DNA from 3 places in the Pseudorhodoferax sp. LjRoot39 genome. Region 2 is predicted to be linked to each of the others. Evidence: predicted binding sites of a transcription regulator. Region 2 holds the regulator's gene; each other region holds the start of a gene.
The links. The regulator HrcA, encoded in region 2, represses chaperone genes, less so after heat shock. The targets are predictions, from matches to a motif close to TTAGCACTCNNNNNNNNNGAGTGCTAA.
Positions count from the first base shown of each region.

Region 1: a site for HrcA is predicted at 2,205-2,231, ahead of rpoH (RNA polymerase sigma factor RpoH). Genes of this name have one in related genera too.
Region 3: a site for HrcA is predicted at 2,855-2,881, ahead of groES (co-chaperone GroES). Genes of this name have one in related genera too.

Region 1 is NZ_CAXUQL020000001.1:7,351,890-7,356,731, reverse strand. Features, by position in the region: gene ACSQ4M_RS34335 (hypothetical protein) at 1-1,157, shown strand, start outside; gene rpoH (RNA polymerase sigma factor RpoH) at 1,241-2,176, opposite strand; gene ACSQ4M_RS34325 (MBL fold metallo-hydrolase) at 2,330-3,388, opposite strand; gene ACSQ4M_RS34320 (MerR family transcriptional regulator) at 3,496-3,930, shown strand; gene ACSQ4M_RS34315 (PaaI family thioesterase) at 3,989-4,450, shown strand; gene can (carbonate dehydratase) at 4,549-4,842, shown strand, end outside.
Region 2 is NZ_CAXUQL020000001.1:2,743,247-2,748,088, reverse strand. Features, by position in the region: gene ACSQ4M_RS13015 (acyl-CoA dehydrogenase family protein) at 1-1,048, shown strand, start outside; gene ACSQ4M_RS13010 (trypsin-like peptidase domain-containing protein) at 1,053-1,772, opposite strand; tRNA gene ACSQ4M_RS13005 (tRNA-Ile) at 1,956-2,033, opposite strand; gene hrcA (heat-inducible transcriptional repressor HrcA) at 2,083-3,084, opposite strand; gene ACSQ4M_RS12995 (NAD kinase) at 3,113-4,006, shown strand; gene recN (DNA repair protein RecN) at 4,021-4,842, shown strand, end outside.
Region 3 is NZ_CAXUQL020000001.1:2,591,328-2,596,169, forward strand. Features, by position in the region: gene ACSQ4M_RS12265 (FHA domain-containing protein) at 1-699, shown strand, start outside; gene groL (chaperonin GroEL) at 788-2,437, opposite strand; gene groES (co-chaperone GroES) at 2,488-2,778, opposite strand; gene ACSQ4M_RS12280 (hypothetical protein) at 3,278-3,538, shown strand; gene mrdA (penicillin-binding protein 2) at 3,568-4,842, opposite strand, start outside.

The DNA.
Region 1 (4,842 bases), 4.6 Mb from region 2:
GCACCGTGTTCGTCGTTCCACCGGTGCCGGAGCGGGCGGCTCCGCCGCTCACGGAGCAACCGTTGCCGCAGGGCAAGGTGTGGCGGGTCGGGCCGCAAGAGGCGCTGCTCTCGATCGCCGCCGCGGCGAAGCTGGCACGCAGCGGGGATACCGTGGAAGTGCAGGCAGGCACCTACCGGGGCGACGTGGCGGTCTGGGGCCAGAAGCAGCTGACGATCCGGGCCGTCGGTGGCCGCGTCCGGCTGATCGCCGACGGCCGCAGTGCGCAGGGCAAAGCCATCTGGGTCATCCGCAACGGCGACTTCGATATTTCGGGCTTCGACTTCGTCGGCGCGAAGGTCGCGGACAAGAACGGCGCCGGCATCCGCTTCGAAGGCGGGCACTTGCGGGTTGCGCACTGCCTGTTCTGGGGCAACCAGAACGGCATCCTGACCATCGGCAGCCAGCCCGACAGCCAGCTGGAAGTCGCGTCCAGCGAGTTCGGCTACAACGGCGACGGCGACGGCCAGAGCCACAACATCTACGTCGGCCACATCGGCCGCTTCAGCATCACGGGCAGTTACCTGCACCACGCCGACACGGGGCACCTGCTCAAGAGCCGGGCTGCGGTGAACGAGGTGTTCTACAACCGCCTGACCGACGAAGAGGGTGGCCGGGCCAGCTACGAAATGGACTTCCCCAATGGAGGGGTGGTTCGCCTGGTGGGCAATGTGGTGCAGCAGGGGCGCAGGACGGAGAACTCCGTCATGGTGAGCTTCGGCGCCGAGGGGCTGGCCCATCAGCGCAATACGCTGGAGCTCGCCAGCAACACCCTGGTCAACGACCACCCGCATGGCGGAACCTTCGTGCGCGCGGCGCCAGGAACCGAACGGGTGCTGTTGGCCAACAACCTGCTGGTGGGGCGCGGCGGCTTGCAGATTCCGGTGGAGCACACCGATGTCAACAGCCGCCAAACCGACTGGAGCGTCTTCATGCAGCCTGCACGCTACGACTACCGGGTCAACGACCGCGGCATGGCCTTGGCATACCAGGTCGTGCAGGCCGGAACGGCCGTGCCTTCGGCCCAGTATGTCCACCCTTTGCAGGTTCAGCGCCTGAACGGCCCGCCGGTGGTCGTGGGCGCGCTGCAGCCGGACACGCTGCTCGCCCGGCCTTGAATCGAATCCCCGAACCCGGATCGTGCGTCCAGAAAGCAAAACGCCAGCGCAGGCGCTGGCGTTTTGCAGGAGGGAGCCGGCGGTCAGGCGTAGTACGCCAGCGCCTTCTTCATCTTCTTCATGGCCGCCGATTCGATCTGGCGGATGCGCTCGGCGCTCACGCCGTAGTCGGCCGCCAGCTCGTGCAGCGTCATGCCGCCAGAGCCGTCGTCGTTGACCTTGAGCCAGCGCTCCTCGACGATGCGCCGGCTGCGCGGGTCCAACTCGGCCAGGGCCGTGCTGATGCCATCGCTGGCCAGCCGGTCGCGCTGGCGCGACTCGATCAGCGCCGTAGGCTCCTGCTTGGCGTCGGCCAGATAGGCGATCGGACCGTAACTGTCCTCGCCGTCGTCGGACGGGCCGGGATCGAGCATCACGTCGCCGCCCGACAGCCGGGCTTCCATCTCGATCACATCCTCGCGCTTCACGTTGAGCTGCTCGGCCATGGCCTCGATCTGGCCCTCGCTGAGCGAGTCGCGGTGGGTCTCGCCCTCGGCCGCATCGGCCTTGAAGCCCTGCTTCATCGAGCGCAGGTTGAAGAACAGCTTGCGCTGGGCCTTGGTGGTCGCCACCTTGACCATGCGCCAGTTCTTCAGGATGTACTCGTGCATCTCGGCCTTGATCCAGTGCAGCGCGTAGCTGACCAGGCGCACGCCCTGTTCGGGGTCGAAGCGCTTGACGGCCTTCATGAGGCCCACATTGCCTTCCTGGATCAGGTCGCCGTGCGGCAGGCCGTAGCCCAGGTATTGGCGGGCCACGGACACCACCAGGCGCAGGTGCGACAGCACCAGCTTTCCGGCGGCTTCCAGATCGTTGTCGTTCTTGAGCTTGCGCGCGTACTCCTGCTCCTGCTCGAGCGTGAGCATGGGCATGCGGTTGACCGCGGAGATGTACGCGTCCAGGTTGCCCAGCGGCGGGACCAGCGACCATGGGTTCGCCGTGGCAAGCGCAACGGACGTGGTTCCAGTTTGAAAACTCATACCAGATTCCTTTCCTTCAGGGGAAATACTAGCACTCTCCGGTGGTGAGTGCTAAGGGCGTTGTCTGCGCCCTTGACGGGGGTGTGGATAACCCCTTCCCGACCGAGGTTGGATGCTGGCGGACGCTCTTCGGTTCCGCGTCTTCAGCCTGGCCTAAGCGAGGGCGAAGCGGTAGACCCCGTCTTCGCCACGTCGGCGTTGCAACTGGCCGTCGAACCACAGCTTGTGCAGGTGGGCCACGGCCTCGCCCATGGCGAAGGTGGTCTGGTGCAGATCCAGCTTGCGCGTGAACAGCACGGGCAGCAGGTCGGCGCCGGTGCGCGGGCCCAGCGTGCGGCAGGCCTCCATGACGCGCTCCAGATGCTGGCGGTGGTGATCGTGCAACTGGTCGATGCGGGTGTGCAGGCCGCGGAACGGCTTGCCGTGGGCTGGCAGCGTCAGGGTCTCGGGCGGCAGCGGCCGGAACTTGTCGATGGAGTCCAGGAACAGCTGCAGCGCGTTGGCTTCGGGCTCGTTGTCGTAGACGCTGACGTTGGTCGAGATGCGCGGCAGCATCATGTCGCCGCCCACCAGCACAGCCGCTTCTTCGCAGTACAGCGCGATGTGTTCGGGCGCATGGCCGTAGCCGCTGATGCAGCGCCACGCGCGCCCGCCGATGCTCAGGTGCATGCCGTCCAGCAGGCGGATGTACTGGCGCGGCACGTCCGGCACCATGTCGGCGTAGTAGTTGGTGCGGCCGCGCACCTGCTCCAGCGCTGCCGGGTCCGCCAGCCCGTGGCTGCGGAAGAAGTTAGCGGCCGCTTCGCCGCCGTTGCCGCTGGTGCCCTGGGTATTGAGCCGGGCCACGTGGTAGTCGGTGGCGCTGATCCACAGCGGCGCGTTCCAGCGCGTGCACAGCCAATGCGCCAGGCCGATGTGGTCCGGATGCATGTGCGTGACGATCACGCGCAGGATCGGCAGGCCCTGCAACTGCGTGGCGAACACCTCTTCCCATTGCGCCTTGGCCTCGCCGCGCGCGATGCAGCAGTCCACCACGGTCCAGCCAGCGCGGCCGTCGATCTCGTCGCGCAGCAGCCAGAGGTTGATGTGGTCCAGTGCGAACGGCAACGCCATGCGGATCCAACGCATTCCGGGCACCACCTCCATGGTCTTGCCCGGCTCCGGCATCTGATCACCAAAGGGGTAGTGCAGCTGGCTTTCGAGTGCGTTCATGGAGTGTCTGCCGGTTGGGTTGACGTTGACGTAAACGTCATCTGTAATCCGATGTCATTCTAGGAATGCGCCTGCTCTTTCACCTGTCACCTCCGTATGCCCTGCCGATGACCACCGATGCCTCCTGCCCCCCGCCGTCCGACGAGACCGCCGCCGACGCCGGCACCTACAGCATCGGCGACCTGGCCCGCGAGTTCGACCTGACCACCCGCGCCATCCGCTTCTACGAGGACATGGGCCTGCTGCAGCCGCAGCGCAGCGGACCGGGCGGCCGCGTGCGCGTCTACGCCGCGCGCGACCGCACGCGGCTCAAGCTCACGCTGCGGGCCAAGCGCCTGGGCCTGTCGCTGAACGAGGCGCGCGAGATCCTCGACATGTACGACAGCCCGCGCGACACCGGCCCCCAGTTGCGCAAGTTCCTGGACGTGCTGGCCGCGCACCGCCAGGCGCTGGAGGCGCAGCTGACCGAGCTGCACGCCAACCTTGATGAAGTGAAGGCGCACGAGCGCGAGGCGCGCGCGCTGCTGGCGCGTTCCAGCTGAGCTGGCTATGATTGACGTTTACGTAAACGTCAATTACTTACCTGTCTGGAGCGCCGCGATGAGCAACCCCGTCTTCGAACCCCAGGTGGCCGACTGGTCTGCGCGTGTGCACGACAGCTTCGCCCGCCAGGGCGCGATGCAGACGCTGGGCGCGCGGCTGGCGCAGGTCGATCCGGGCCTGGTGGCGGTCGAACTGGATTGGGCGCCTGGTTTGACGCAGCAGCACGGCTTCCTGCATGCCGGCATGCTTGCCACGGCGCTGGATTCGGCCTGCGGCTACGCCGGCTTCACGCTGATGGCGGCCGATGCTGCCGTGCTGACCATCGAATTCAAGATCAACCTGCTGGCGCCGGCCAAGGGCCAGCGCTTTCGCATGGAGGGGCAGGTGCTCAAGCCCGGCCGCACCATCAGCGTGGTCGAGGGCCGGGCGCTGGCCTTCGACGACGGGCGCGAGAGGCTGGTCGCCACGATGAACTGCACGCTGATGGCCGTGGTCGGCCGCGAGGGCATTCGCCACTGAGTTCCAAGGCCCCGTCCGCGAGCGCGGAAAATGCGGTGTTTGCTGCGGCGCAGCAGATCCATTCCAGATTCCACAGCTTTGCAAAGGGAACGATCCAGATGAGCAACTCTCTCGAACACCTCCTCGCCAACAACCGCGCCTGGGCTGCCCGGGTCGAGCAGGAGCGTCCGGGCTTCTTCACCGGCCTCATGGCGCAGCAAAAGCCGCGCTACATGTGGATCGGCTGCGCCGACAGCCGCGTGCCGGCCAATGAAATCACGGGCCTGGACCCGGGCGAGGTGTTCGTGCACCGCAACGTGGCCAACGTGGTGGTGCATTCGGACCTCAACGCGCTGTCGACCATCCAGTTCGCCGTCGACCACCTGCGCGTCGAGCACATCATGGTGACCGGC
Region 2 (4,842 bases):
ACTGCGCACGCTGCGCGCCCAGACCACGGGCGATGGTTTCGACCGCGGGCTGTGGCAGCGCTTCGCCGGCCTGGGATTCACGGGCATGCTGGTGCCCGAGGTGCATGGCGGCCTGGGCCTGGGCCATGCCGACGCCGGCCTGCTCATGCAGGAAATCGGCCGGCACCTGAGCGTGTTGCCCTTCAGCGCGTCTGCCATCGTGGCGGCCAGTGCCATCCGCGCCGCCGGCAGCGAGGCCCAGTGCGCCGCGCTGCTGCCGGCGATTGCGAGCGGCGAACGCATCGCGGCGCTGGCCGTGGACGAGCGCAGCAAGCACGATCCGGCGCAGATCGCGCTGACCGCGCGGCGCGACGGCGAAGGCTGGGTGCTGAACGGCAGCAAGACCTTCGTCGAGTTCGGCCATGCCGTGGACCTGCTCGTCGTGGCGGCCCGCACGGGCCGTGGAGCCGGCGACATCGGGCTGTTCGTGTTGCCACGCGGCACACCGGGCGTGCAGACCGAACGCGTGGCAATGGTGGACTCCCAGGCTTCGGCCCGGCTGCAACTTCAGGATGTACAGCTGGGCGCCGATGCCCTGCTCGGCGCGCCCGACCAGGGCAACGCCGCGCTGCAGGCCGCACTGGACGCAGGCCGCGCCGCCGCCGCGGCCGAGCTGCTGGGCATCGCCGATGAAGTGTTCGCGCGGACCCTGGCCTACCTCAAGGAGCGCCGCCAGTTTGACCGCGTGATCGGCGAATTCCAGGCGCTGCAGCACCGCGCTGCGGTGCTCATGGTGGACATCGAACTGGCCCGCGCCGCCGTGGGCCAGGCCCTGCAGGCGCTGGACGCCGACCCCGCAAAAGCCAGCGCCGCCGTGTCGGTCGCCAAGTCCCGTGCCGGCCGCAGCGCCACGCTGGCGGTGCAGGAAGGTGTGCAGATGCACGGCGGCATGGGCATGACCGATGAGTTCGAGATGGGCTTCTTCATGAAGCGCGTGCGCGTGCTGCAGGAGCGCTACGGCGATGCCGGCTTTCATGCCGACCGGCTGGCCACCATGGGCGGCTACTGAGCGATCACGCCGTCAGCGTCAGCAGGATGGCGGCATACCAGGCGGCATTCAGGCCGAGCGACTCGTCCAGCACCAGGTCGCGCGTGCCCATGTCGATGCGGGACGAGTGCACGCCCAGCAGCTTCCAGGGCAGCGCTGCACCGGCCGTGGCATCGCGCATGACGACGGGCGCACCGCTGGTGCCACGGTGCGTGCGCGCATCCGTCAGGAAGAAGCCCTGCCCCTGGAAGCGGATGCCGAAGGCCGAAGCGATCACGGCATGGCGCACCACGGGCAGGTGGTACATCGTGTCGTGAAAGCCCAGCGGGAAGCCGACCACCAGCAGCCCCGTGCCGACCTCGACCTGGCTCAATTCGACCTGCAGGTGCGCGGCGGTGAAGCAGCGGAACTCGGCCGCCGCCGGCACGGTGGCACGGTCGATCTCGATGACGGCGACGTCGATCTCGCCACCCGAGTCCTGGCCCTGGCGCCACTGGCTCTTGCCGTCCTTGAACAGCCAGACCGACAGCATGGCCGAGCGCGTGAGGTTCACGGCATCGACATGCAGCTCGATCTCGATGCGGTTGGGGTGGTGCTTGCTGGGCGCGTCCTGCAGCACGTGCCGGCTCGTCACGAAGAACAGCCGCTCCGCGCGCTCGAAGAAGAAGCCGCTGGCCCCGGTCAGCAGCCGGTCGCCATCGAAGGTGGTGACCCGTGCGGTGGTCAGGAGAATGGATTCCGTCATTGCATGCGCTCCAGGACTGCGGTGCGCTCAGATGGAAATGACGGCCAGGGCACCAGGAAGGTCGTGGTGCGAGTCTGACAGGTCTGTGGCAGAAGCCCCGGATGGCACGGCGAACACATGTGGCCGACCTGCGATGGGCACTGCGCCATCCATCGGGCATGGCCTCAAGCACTGCAGGGGTGTTGGTAGGGCCCCCGAGAGTCGAACTCGGCACCAACGGATTATGAGTCCGCTGCTCTAACCAACATGAGCTAGGGCCCCGCGCCGTACCGGTCGCGACCGGTGGCGGGCGGCGCCGATTGTAGGGGTGCTAGCGCGGCCGGCTCAGCGCGTTGCTGACCAGCTTGGAGGTGATGTCCACGATCTGGATCATGCGGTCGTAGGGCATGCGCGTGGGGCCGATCACGCCCAGCGTGCCGACGATCTGGCCGTCGACCTCGTAGGGCGCGCTGACCACGGACAGCTCCTCGAACGGAACGACCTGGCTCTCGCCGCCGATGTAGATGCGCACGCCCTCGGCGCGGCTGGACACGTCGAGCAGGCGCAGCAGCTGCGTCTTCTGCTCGAACAGGTCGAAGGCACGGCGCAGGTGCCGCATGTCGCTGGAGAAATCGCTGATGGCCAACAGGTTGCGCTCGCCCGAGATCACGACCTCGTCCTGCGCGTCCGAGGCATCGGTGCTCAGGTTGACGGCGGCCTGCATCAGCGTGGCGATCTCGCTGCGCAGGGTTTCGACCTCGCTGGCCAATTTGTCGCGCACCTGCTCGAAGGCCATGCCCACGTAGTTGGCGTTCAGGTAGTTGGCCGCCTCGACCAGCTGCGACTGGGTGTAGTCGGCCTCGGTGAACAGCACGCGGTTCTGCACGTCGCCGTCGGGCGAGACGATGATGACCAGCACGCGCCGCTCGGACAGGCGCAGGAACTCGATGTGGTGGAACACCGAGGCCCGGCGCGGCGCCAGCACCACACCAACGAACTGCGACAGGCTGGACAGGAGGTTGGCTGCGTTGGCGATGACCTTCTGCGGCTGCTCGGCCGCCAGGCGCTGCGCCGGCAGCTGGTCGCGCTGGGCCGTCAGCATGGTGTCGACGAACAGACGGTAGCCGCGGGCCGTGGGGATGCGCCCGGCCGAGGTGTGGGGACTGGCGATCAGGCCCAGTTCCTCGAGGTCGGACATCACATTGCGAATGGTGGCGGGCGACAGCTCCAGGCCCGAGGCCTTGGACAATGTCCGCGAGCCCACGGGCTGGCCATCGGCGATGTAGCGCTCGACCAGCGCTTTCATCAACAACTTGGCTCTGTCATCCAGCATTGGCACATTTTAGTGATGTAATTTGCCAATGAAATCCACGTTCCGCCGGGTCGCGCTGTTCGGCAAGTACCAGCCTTCGGCCTTCGGCGGTTCGTCCTCGACGCCGTCACCGGCCATGCGCGAGATCGCGCAGTTCCTGGTCAGCCAGGGCTGCGAGCTGGTGGTGGACCGGCAGACCCAGGCCAATGCCGGCCTGCACGAGTTCGAGGCCCAGGACATCGAGGCCATCGGCGAGCAGTGCGACCTGGCCCTGGTGGTCGGCGGCGACGGCACCATGCTGGGCATCGGCCGGCAGCTGGCGCCCTACGGCGTGCCGCTGATCGGCATCAACCAGGGCCGGCTGGGCTTCATCACCGACATCCCGCTGGAGGGTTACCAGACCACGCTGGCCCCCATGCTGGCCGGCGCCTACGAGGAAGACCACCGCAGCCTCATGCATGCGCGCGTGATGCGCGCAGGCGAGTGCGTGTTCGACGCGCGGGCGATGAACGACGTGGTGATCAACCGCGGCCCGACCTCGGGCATGGTGGAGCTGCGCATCGAGATCGACGGGCATTTCATGTCCAACCAGCGCTGCGACGGGCTGATCGTCGCCACGCCCACCGGATCGACGGCCTATGCGCTGTCGGCCGGCGGGCCGCTCATGCATCCCTCGATCCCGGGCTGGGTGCTGGTGCCGATCGCACCGCATTCGCTGTCGAACCGGCCGCTGGTGCTGGCCGACCCGGCCGAGGTGGCCGTCGAGCTGGTGTCCGAACGCGATGCCAGCGCCAATTTCGACATGCAGTCGCTGGCCTCGCTGCAGCAAGGCGACCGCATCACGGTGCGGCGCTCGCAGCACCGCGTGCGCTTCCTGCATCCCAAGGGCTGGCACTATTTCGACACGCTGCGGGCCAAACTGCACTGGAACGGAGGCGGCTGAAGATGCTCAGGCGCATGCAACTGCGCGATTTCGTGATCGTGCGCGAACTGGAACTCGACCTGTCCGGCGGCTTCACGGTGCTGACCGGCGAGACCGGCGCAGGCAAGTCCATCCTGATCGATGCGCTGCAGCTGGCCCTGGGCAGCCGGGCCGACGCAGGCGTGGTGCGCGAAGGTGCGGCGCGCAGCGAGGTCAGTGCCGAGTTCGATGCCACACCGGCCGTGCTGGACTGGCTGCAGCAGGCCGGCTTCGACGCGTCGGACGCATTGCTGCTGCGCCGCATGGTCGATGCGCAAGGCAAGAGCCGCGCCTGGATCAACGGCAGCGCGGCCACGGCCACGCAGCTGCGCGAACTGGGCGAACTGCTGCTGGACATCCACGGCCAGCACGCCTGGCAGAGCCTGACCCGCCCCGCCAGCGTGCGCGGCCTGCTGGACGGCTATGCCGCCCTGGACCTGGCGCCGCTGGAACGCCTGTGGGCCGGGTGGCGCACGGCCGCGCGCAGCCTGGCCGATGCGCGCCAGGCCCAGGATTCGCTGCAACGCGAACGCGAGCGCCTGGCCTGGCAGATCGCCGAGGTCGACAAGCTCGCGCCCGGCGATGATGAGTGGGAGCCGCTGAACGCCGATCACGGCCGCCTGTCCCATGCCCAGGCCTTGATCGATGCGTTGCAGACGGCCATCGCCGCGCTCGACGACGACGACCAGGGCGCGCTGCGCGGCCTCACCCGCGCCCATGCCGCGCTGGCCGAGCAGCAGCACGTGGCCCCCGAATACGCCGAGATGGCCGAGGTGCTGGCCAACAGCCTCGCCCAGGCCGAGGACGCACTGCATTCG
Region 3 (4,842 bases), 150 kb from region 2:
CTGCGCTTGTCCATCGAAGGTTCGGCCGATCCCGGGGTCGTGTTCGGCCCGCAGGGCGGCACGCTGGGCCGGGCCTCACAGAACACCCTGGTGCTCAGCGATGCCGAGCGTTCGGTCTCGCGCCTGCATGCGCGCGTGGAATGGCGGCCCACCGGCTTCGTGCTGGTCAACATGGGCCTGAACACCATCATCCACAACGGCGGCCTGCTGGCCACGGCCGAGGAGGCCGCGCTGACCGCAGGCGACGTGCTGCGCATCGGCCGCTTCTCCTTGCTGGTGTCCGACGCGGGCGAGCACGAGCTGGCCCCGGGCGACGAGGAGGCCTTGTTCGACGACATGACCGGCGAGCCGCTGTCCCGGCATGTACCGCCCTGGCCCGATCTCGCGCTGTTCGACGACTCCTCGGCCGGTTTCGTCGCATCGGGCATGAGCGCGCCGCCGCAGGCCGGCCCGGCCCAGGGCACGGTGGGCGAACTGCTGCAGGGCATGGGTTGTGGCGCCGCCCCGCTGCCGGCCACGGTCACGGCGCAGCAGGCCGGCCAGTTCATGCGAAGTGCCATCGAAGACACGCTGCGCACCTGGATCCCGCACTGTTCGCCGGCCGTGCAGCAGGCCTGGTTCACGAGCTTCGAGGAAGCCCTGGCCCGCGTGAGCCAGGCCCAGGCGCGCGTCGGGCAGCGCGACAGTTCCGTCGGCTGAGCAGCACGCAGAACGAAAAAAGCCCCGCAGCTTGCGCCGCGGGGCTTTTTCTTGGCTGGTGCGGCCTGGCGGCCACACCGGGCAGGCATTACATGCCCATGTCGCCCATGCCACCCATGCCACCCATGCCACCAGGCATGCCACCGGCAGGAGCGTCGTCCTTCGGTGCTTCGGCGATCATGGCTTCGGTCGTCAGCATCAGCGAGGACACGGAAGCCGCGTTTTGCAGCGCCGTACGGGTCACCTTGGTCGGGTCCAGGATGCCCATCTCGATCATGTCGCCGTAGCTGTCGTTGGCAGCGTTGAAGCCGTAGTTGCCCTTGCCGTTCAGCACTTCGTTGACGACGACGGAGGCTTCGCCACCGGCGTTGTAGACGATTTCGCGCAGGGGGGCTTCGATGGCCTTGAGCACCAGCTTGATGCCGGCGTCTTGGTCAGCGTTGTCGCCCTTGATGGTGCCAGCGGCTTGCTTGGCGCGCAGCAGCGCGACGCCGCCACCAGCCACGATGCCTTCTTCGACGGCAGCACGGGTGGCGTGCAGCGCGTCTTCGACGCGGGCCTTCTTTTCCTTCATTTCGACTTCGGTGGCAGCGCCAACCTTGATCACGGCAACACCGCCGGCCAGCTTGGCCACGCGCTCCTGCAGCTTTTCACGGTCGTAGTCGCTGGTCGCTTCTTCGATCTGCACGCGCACTTGCTTGACGCGGGCTTCGATGTCGGCAGCGGCACCGGCGCCATCGATGATGGTGGTGTTTTCCTTGCCCACTTCGATGCGCTTGGCCTGGCCCAGATCGGCCAGCGTGACCTTCTCCAGCGTCAGGCCGACTTCTTCAGCGATGACCTTGCCGCCCGTCAGGATGGCGATGTCTTCCAGCATGGCCTTGCGGCGGTCGCCGAAGCCAGGAGCCTTGACAGCCACGACCTTCAGGATGCCGCGGATGGTGTTGACCACCAGGGTCGCCAGCGCTTCGCCGTCGACTTCTTCGGCAATGATCAGCAGCGGACGGCCGGCCTTGGCGACGGCTTCCAGCGTGGGCAGCAGTTCGCGGATGTTGCTGATCTTCTTGTCGAACAGCAGCACGAAGGGGTTGTCCAACAGCGCGGCTTGCTTTTCCGGGTTGTTGATGAAGTAGGGCGACAGGTAGCCGCGGTCGAATTGCATGCCTTCGACGACGTCCAGCTCGTTGTCCAGGCTCTTGCCGTCTTCGACGGTGATGACGCCTTCCTTGCCGACCTTGTCCATCGCGTCAGCGATGATCTTGCCGATGGATTCGTCGCTGTTGGCCGAGATGGAGCCGACTTGCGCGATTTCCTTGGAGGTCGTGGTGGCCTTGGAGGCCTTCTTCAGCTCGACGATCAGGGCTGCGACAGCCTTGTCGATGCCGCGCTTCAGGTCCATCGGGTTCATGCCGGCGGCCACGTACTTCATGCCTTCGCGCACGATGGCCTGGGCCAGGACCGTTGCGGTCGTGGTGCCGTCGCCAGCGTTGTCGGAGGTCTTGGAAGCGACTTCCTTGACCATCTGGGCGCCCATGTTCTGGAGCTTGTCCTTCAGTTCGACTTCCTTGGCCACGGACACGCCGTCCTTGGTCACGGTGGGGGCGCCGAACGAGCGCTCCAGAACCACGTTGCGGCCCTTGGGGCCCAGGGTGACCTTGACCGCGTTGGCCAGGATGTTCACGCCTTCGACCATGCGGGCGCGGGCTTCACCGCCGAAAATGACGTCTTTAGCTGCCATGTGTAATTCTCCGGATTCGATTCAGTAAGAGGGTGCGAGGCGAGAAGAACTTACTTCTCGACGACTGCGAACAGGTCGTCTTCCTTCATCACCAGCAGTTCGTCGCCATCGACCTTGACGGTCTGGCCCGAGTACTTGCCGAACAGCACGCGGTCGCCGACCTTGACGTTCGGTTCGATACGCTTGCCGTTGTCGTCCAGCTTGCCCGGACCCACGGCCAGGATCTCGCCTTGGTCAGGCTTCTCGGCGGCGCTGTCGGGGATCACGATGCCCGAGGCGGTCTTGGTTTCGCTGTCAATGCGCTTGACGATCACGCGATCGGCCAAAGGACGAAGTTTCAATTGCATCTCCTGAAGAGCGTTGGAAAGGGGGCAGCCGGCGGCTGCTGGTCTGAAAAACGTGGGGTTGAATGCAGTGTTAGCACTCATCCCCAGCGAGTGCTAATCATAAGGGCGAATCGTGGCGGTTCAAGTGGTGGGGGAAAAAACTGCTGCGGATGCGGCACGGCGTCGCCCGCCACATGGCAGGCGGCGGCGCAGGCCTCGCCAGGCCAGTGCATGGGCGGGCCGGCAGCACGGCCGCGGCCAGCCGGCGCCAACCACCCGCGTCCTCTGGGGGCTTGCCGGAGCTGTCACACGACTCCCTTATGCTGGCCCCAGGCGTGACTGCTTCTGGTTCCACGGGTTGCGTGGCTGTCGGAGAACAGATCTCTCCCGCTCGCCCGGAGCGAAACCCGGGCGCCATCTTTCCCTGGCCTGCTGCGCAGGACAGGCTACCGTGCGGCACCGGCGGCGCGCACGCCGGTTCAGACTGCACACCAACCTCCATCGGGAGATCGCCATGAACGTTCGAGACAAGCTGCACGAACTGGGCATCTACGTTCCCGAGGGAGCGCACCGCTACCGTTTGGGCAAGGGCTGCCTCGAATGGCTGCGGGCCGACCATGTCGACGGCGCGGCCGCCCTGTTCCGCATGCCTGTCACGCGCGACCAGTACGAGTCGATGCTGGGGGCCGGGCTGCTCTGCACCGTGGACCGCGTGGTGGAGTCGCCGTATGTCGCGCCGCAGGCCGTGGCGCACGCGCACGAGGCGGTGCAGTAGGTCCGCCCGGCGTCCGCCCGGCGCCAGCCTCAGTGCACTTCTTCCGCCCGCTCGCTGCGGTGCGGGTCCAGCCAGTAGTCGAACACCCGCCGCGCGATCGGTGCCGCTGCCGCCGCGCCCCAGCCCGCGTTCTCGACGATGACAGCCAGGGCGATCTGCGGTGCCTGCACCGGCGCGAAGGCCGCGAACAAGGAATGGTCGCGCTGGTGCTCTTCCATCGCGCGGGCGTTGTACTTGGCCCCCTGGCGCAGCGTGACGGCCTGGGCCGTGCCGGTCTTGCCGGCCGCGCTGTAGGCCGCGCCTGCGAACACCTGCTTGCCGGTACCTTCCTTGATCACGGCGACGAGGCCGTCGCGCACCACGTCGACGTTGCGCGGGGCGAAGTGCAGGTCTTCGCCGGGCGGCTGCGGCTGCGGCGTGATCTGGCCGCTGGACAGGTCCTGCAGCGCGCGCACCAGGTGCGGCTGGTGCTTGATGCCACCCGCGGCCAGCGTGGCTTCGGCCACCGCCAGCTGCAGCATGGTGAAGTTGTTGTAGCCCTGGCCGATGCCCAGCGAGACGGTCTCGCCCGGGAACCAGCGGCCCTGGTCGGCGCGCTTGTAGGCCTGGCGTTTCCAGTCCATGCTGGGCAGCACGCCACGCACCTCGCCCGGCAGATCGATGCCCGTGATCTGGCCGAAGCCCAGCGGTGCCATGAAGTCGTGGATGGCGTCCACGCCCATGTCCACGGCCAGCGAGAAGAAATAGGTGTTGGACGAATGCTGGATCGCACGCCGCATGTCCACGGCGCCCAGGTTGCCCTCGGGGCTGCCGAAGCGGCGCCCGCCGTAGTTGAAGTAGCCCGGGTCGTTGACGATGTCGCGCGCGCCGCGCACGCCCTGCTGCAGCGCCGCCAACGCCATGAAGGGCTTGTAGGTCGAGCCGGGTGGGTAGGTGCCGCGCAGCGCACGGTTGAGCAGCGGCTTGTCGATGGACTCGCTGAGCTCCTGCCAGCTGTCCTGGTCGATGCCCTCGACGAAGGCGTTCGGATCGAAGGTCGGCTTGGACACCATGGCCAGCACCTCGCCGTTGCGCGGGTCGATGGCCACGAGCGCGCCGCGGCGTTCGCCGAACAGGTCTTCGACGAGCTTTTGCAGCTGGATGTCCAGCGTCAGCATCACCGTGTTGCCCGCGCTCGCGCGGTGGCTGCTGAGCTCGCGCACGGCACGGCCGCTGGCTGCGGTCTCCAGAACGTCCACGCCGGTCTGGCCGTGCAGCTGCTTTTCGTAGCTCTGCTCGATGCCGAGCTTGCCGATGTGGTCGGT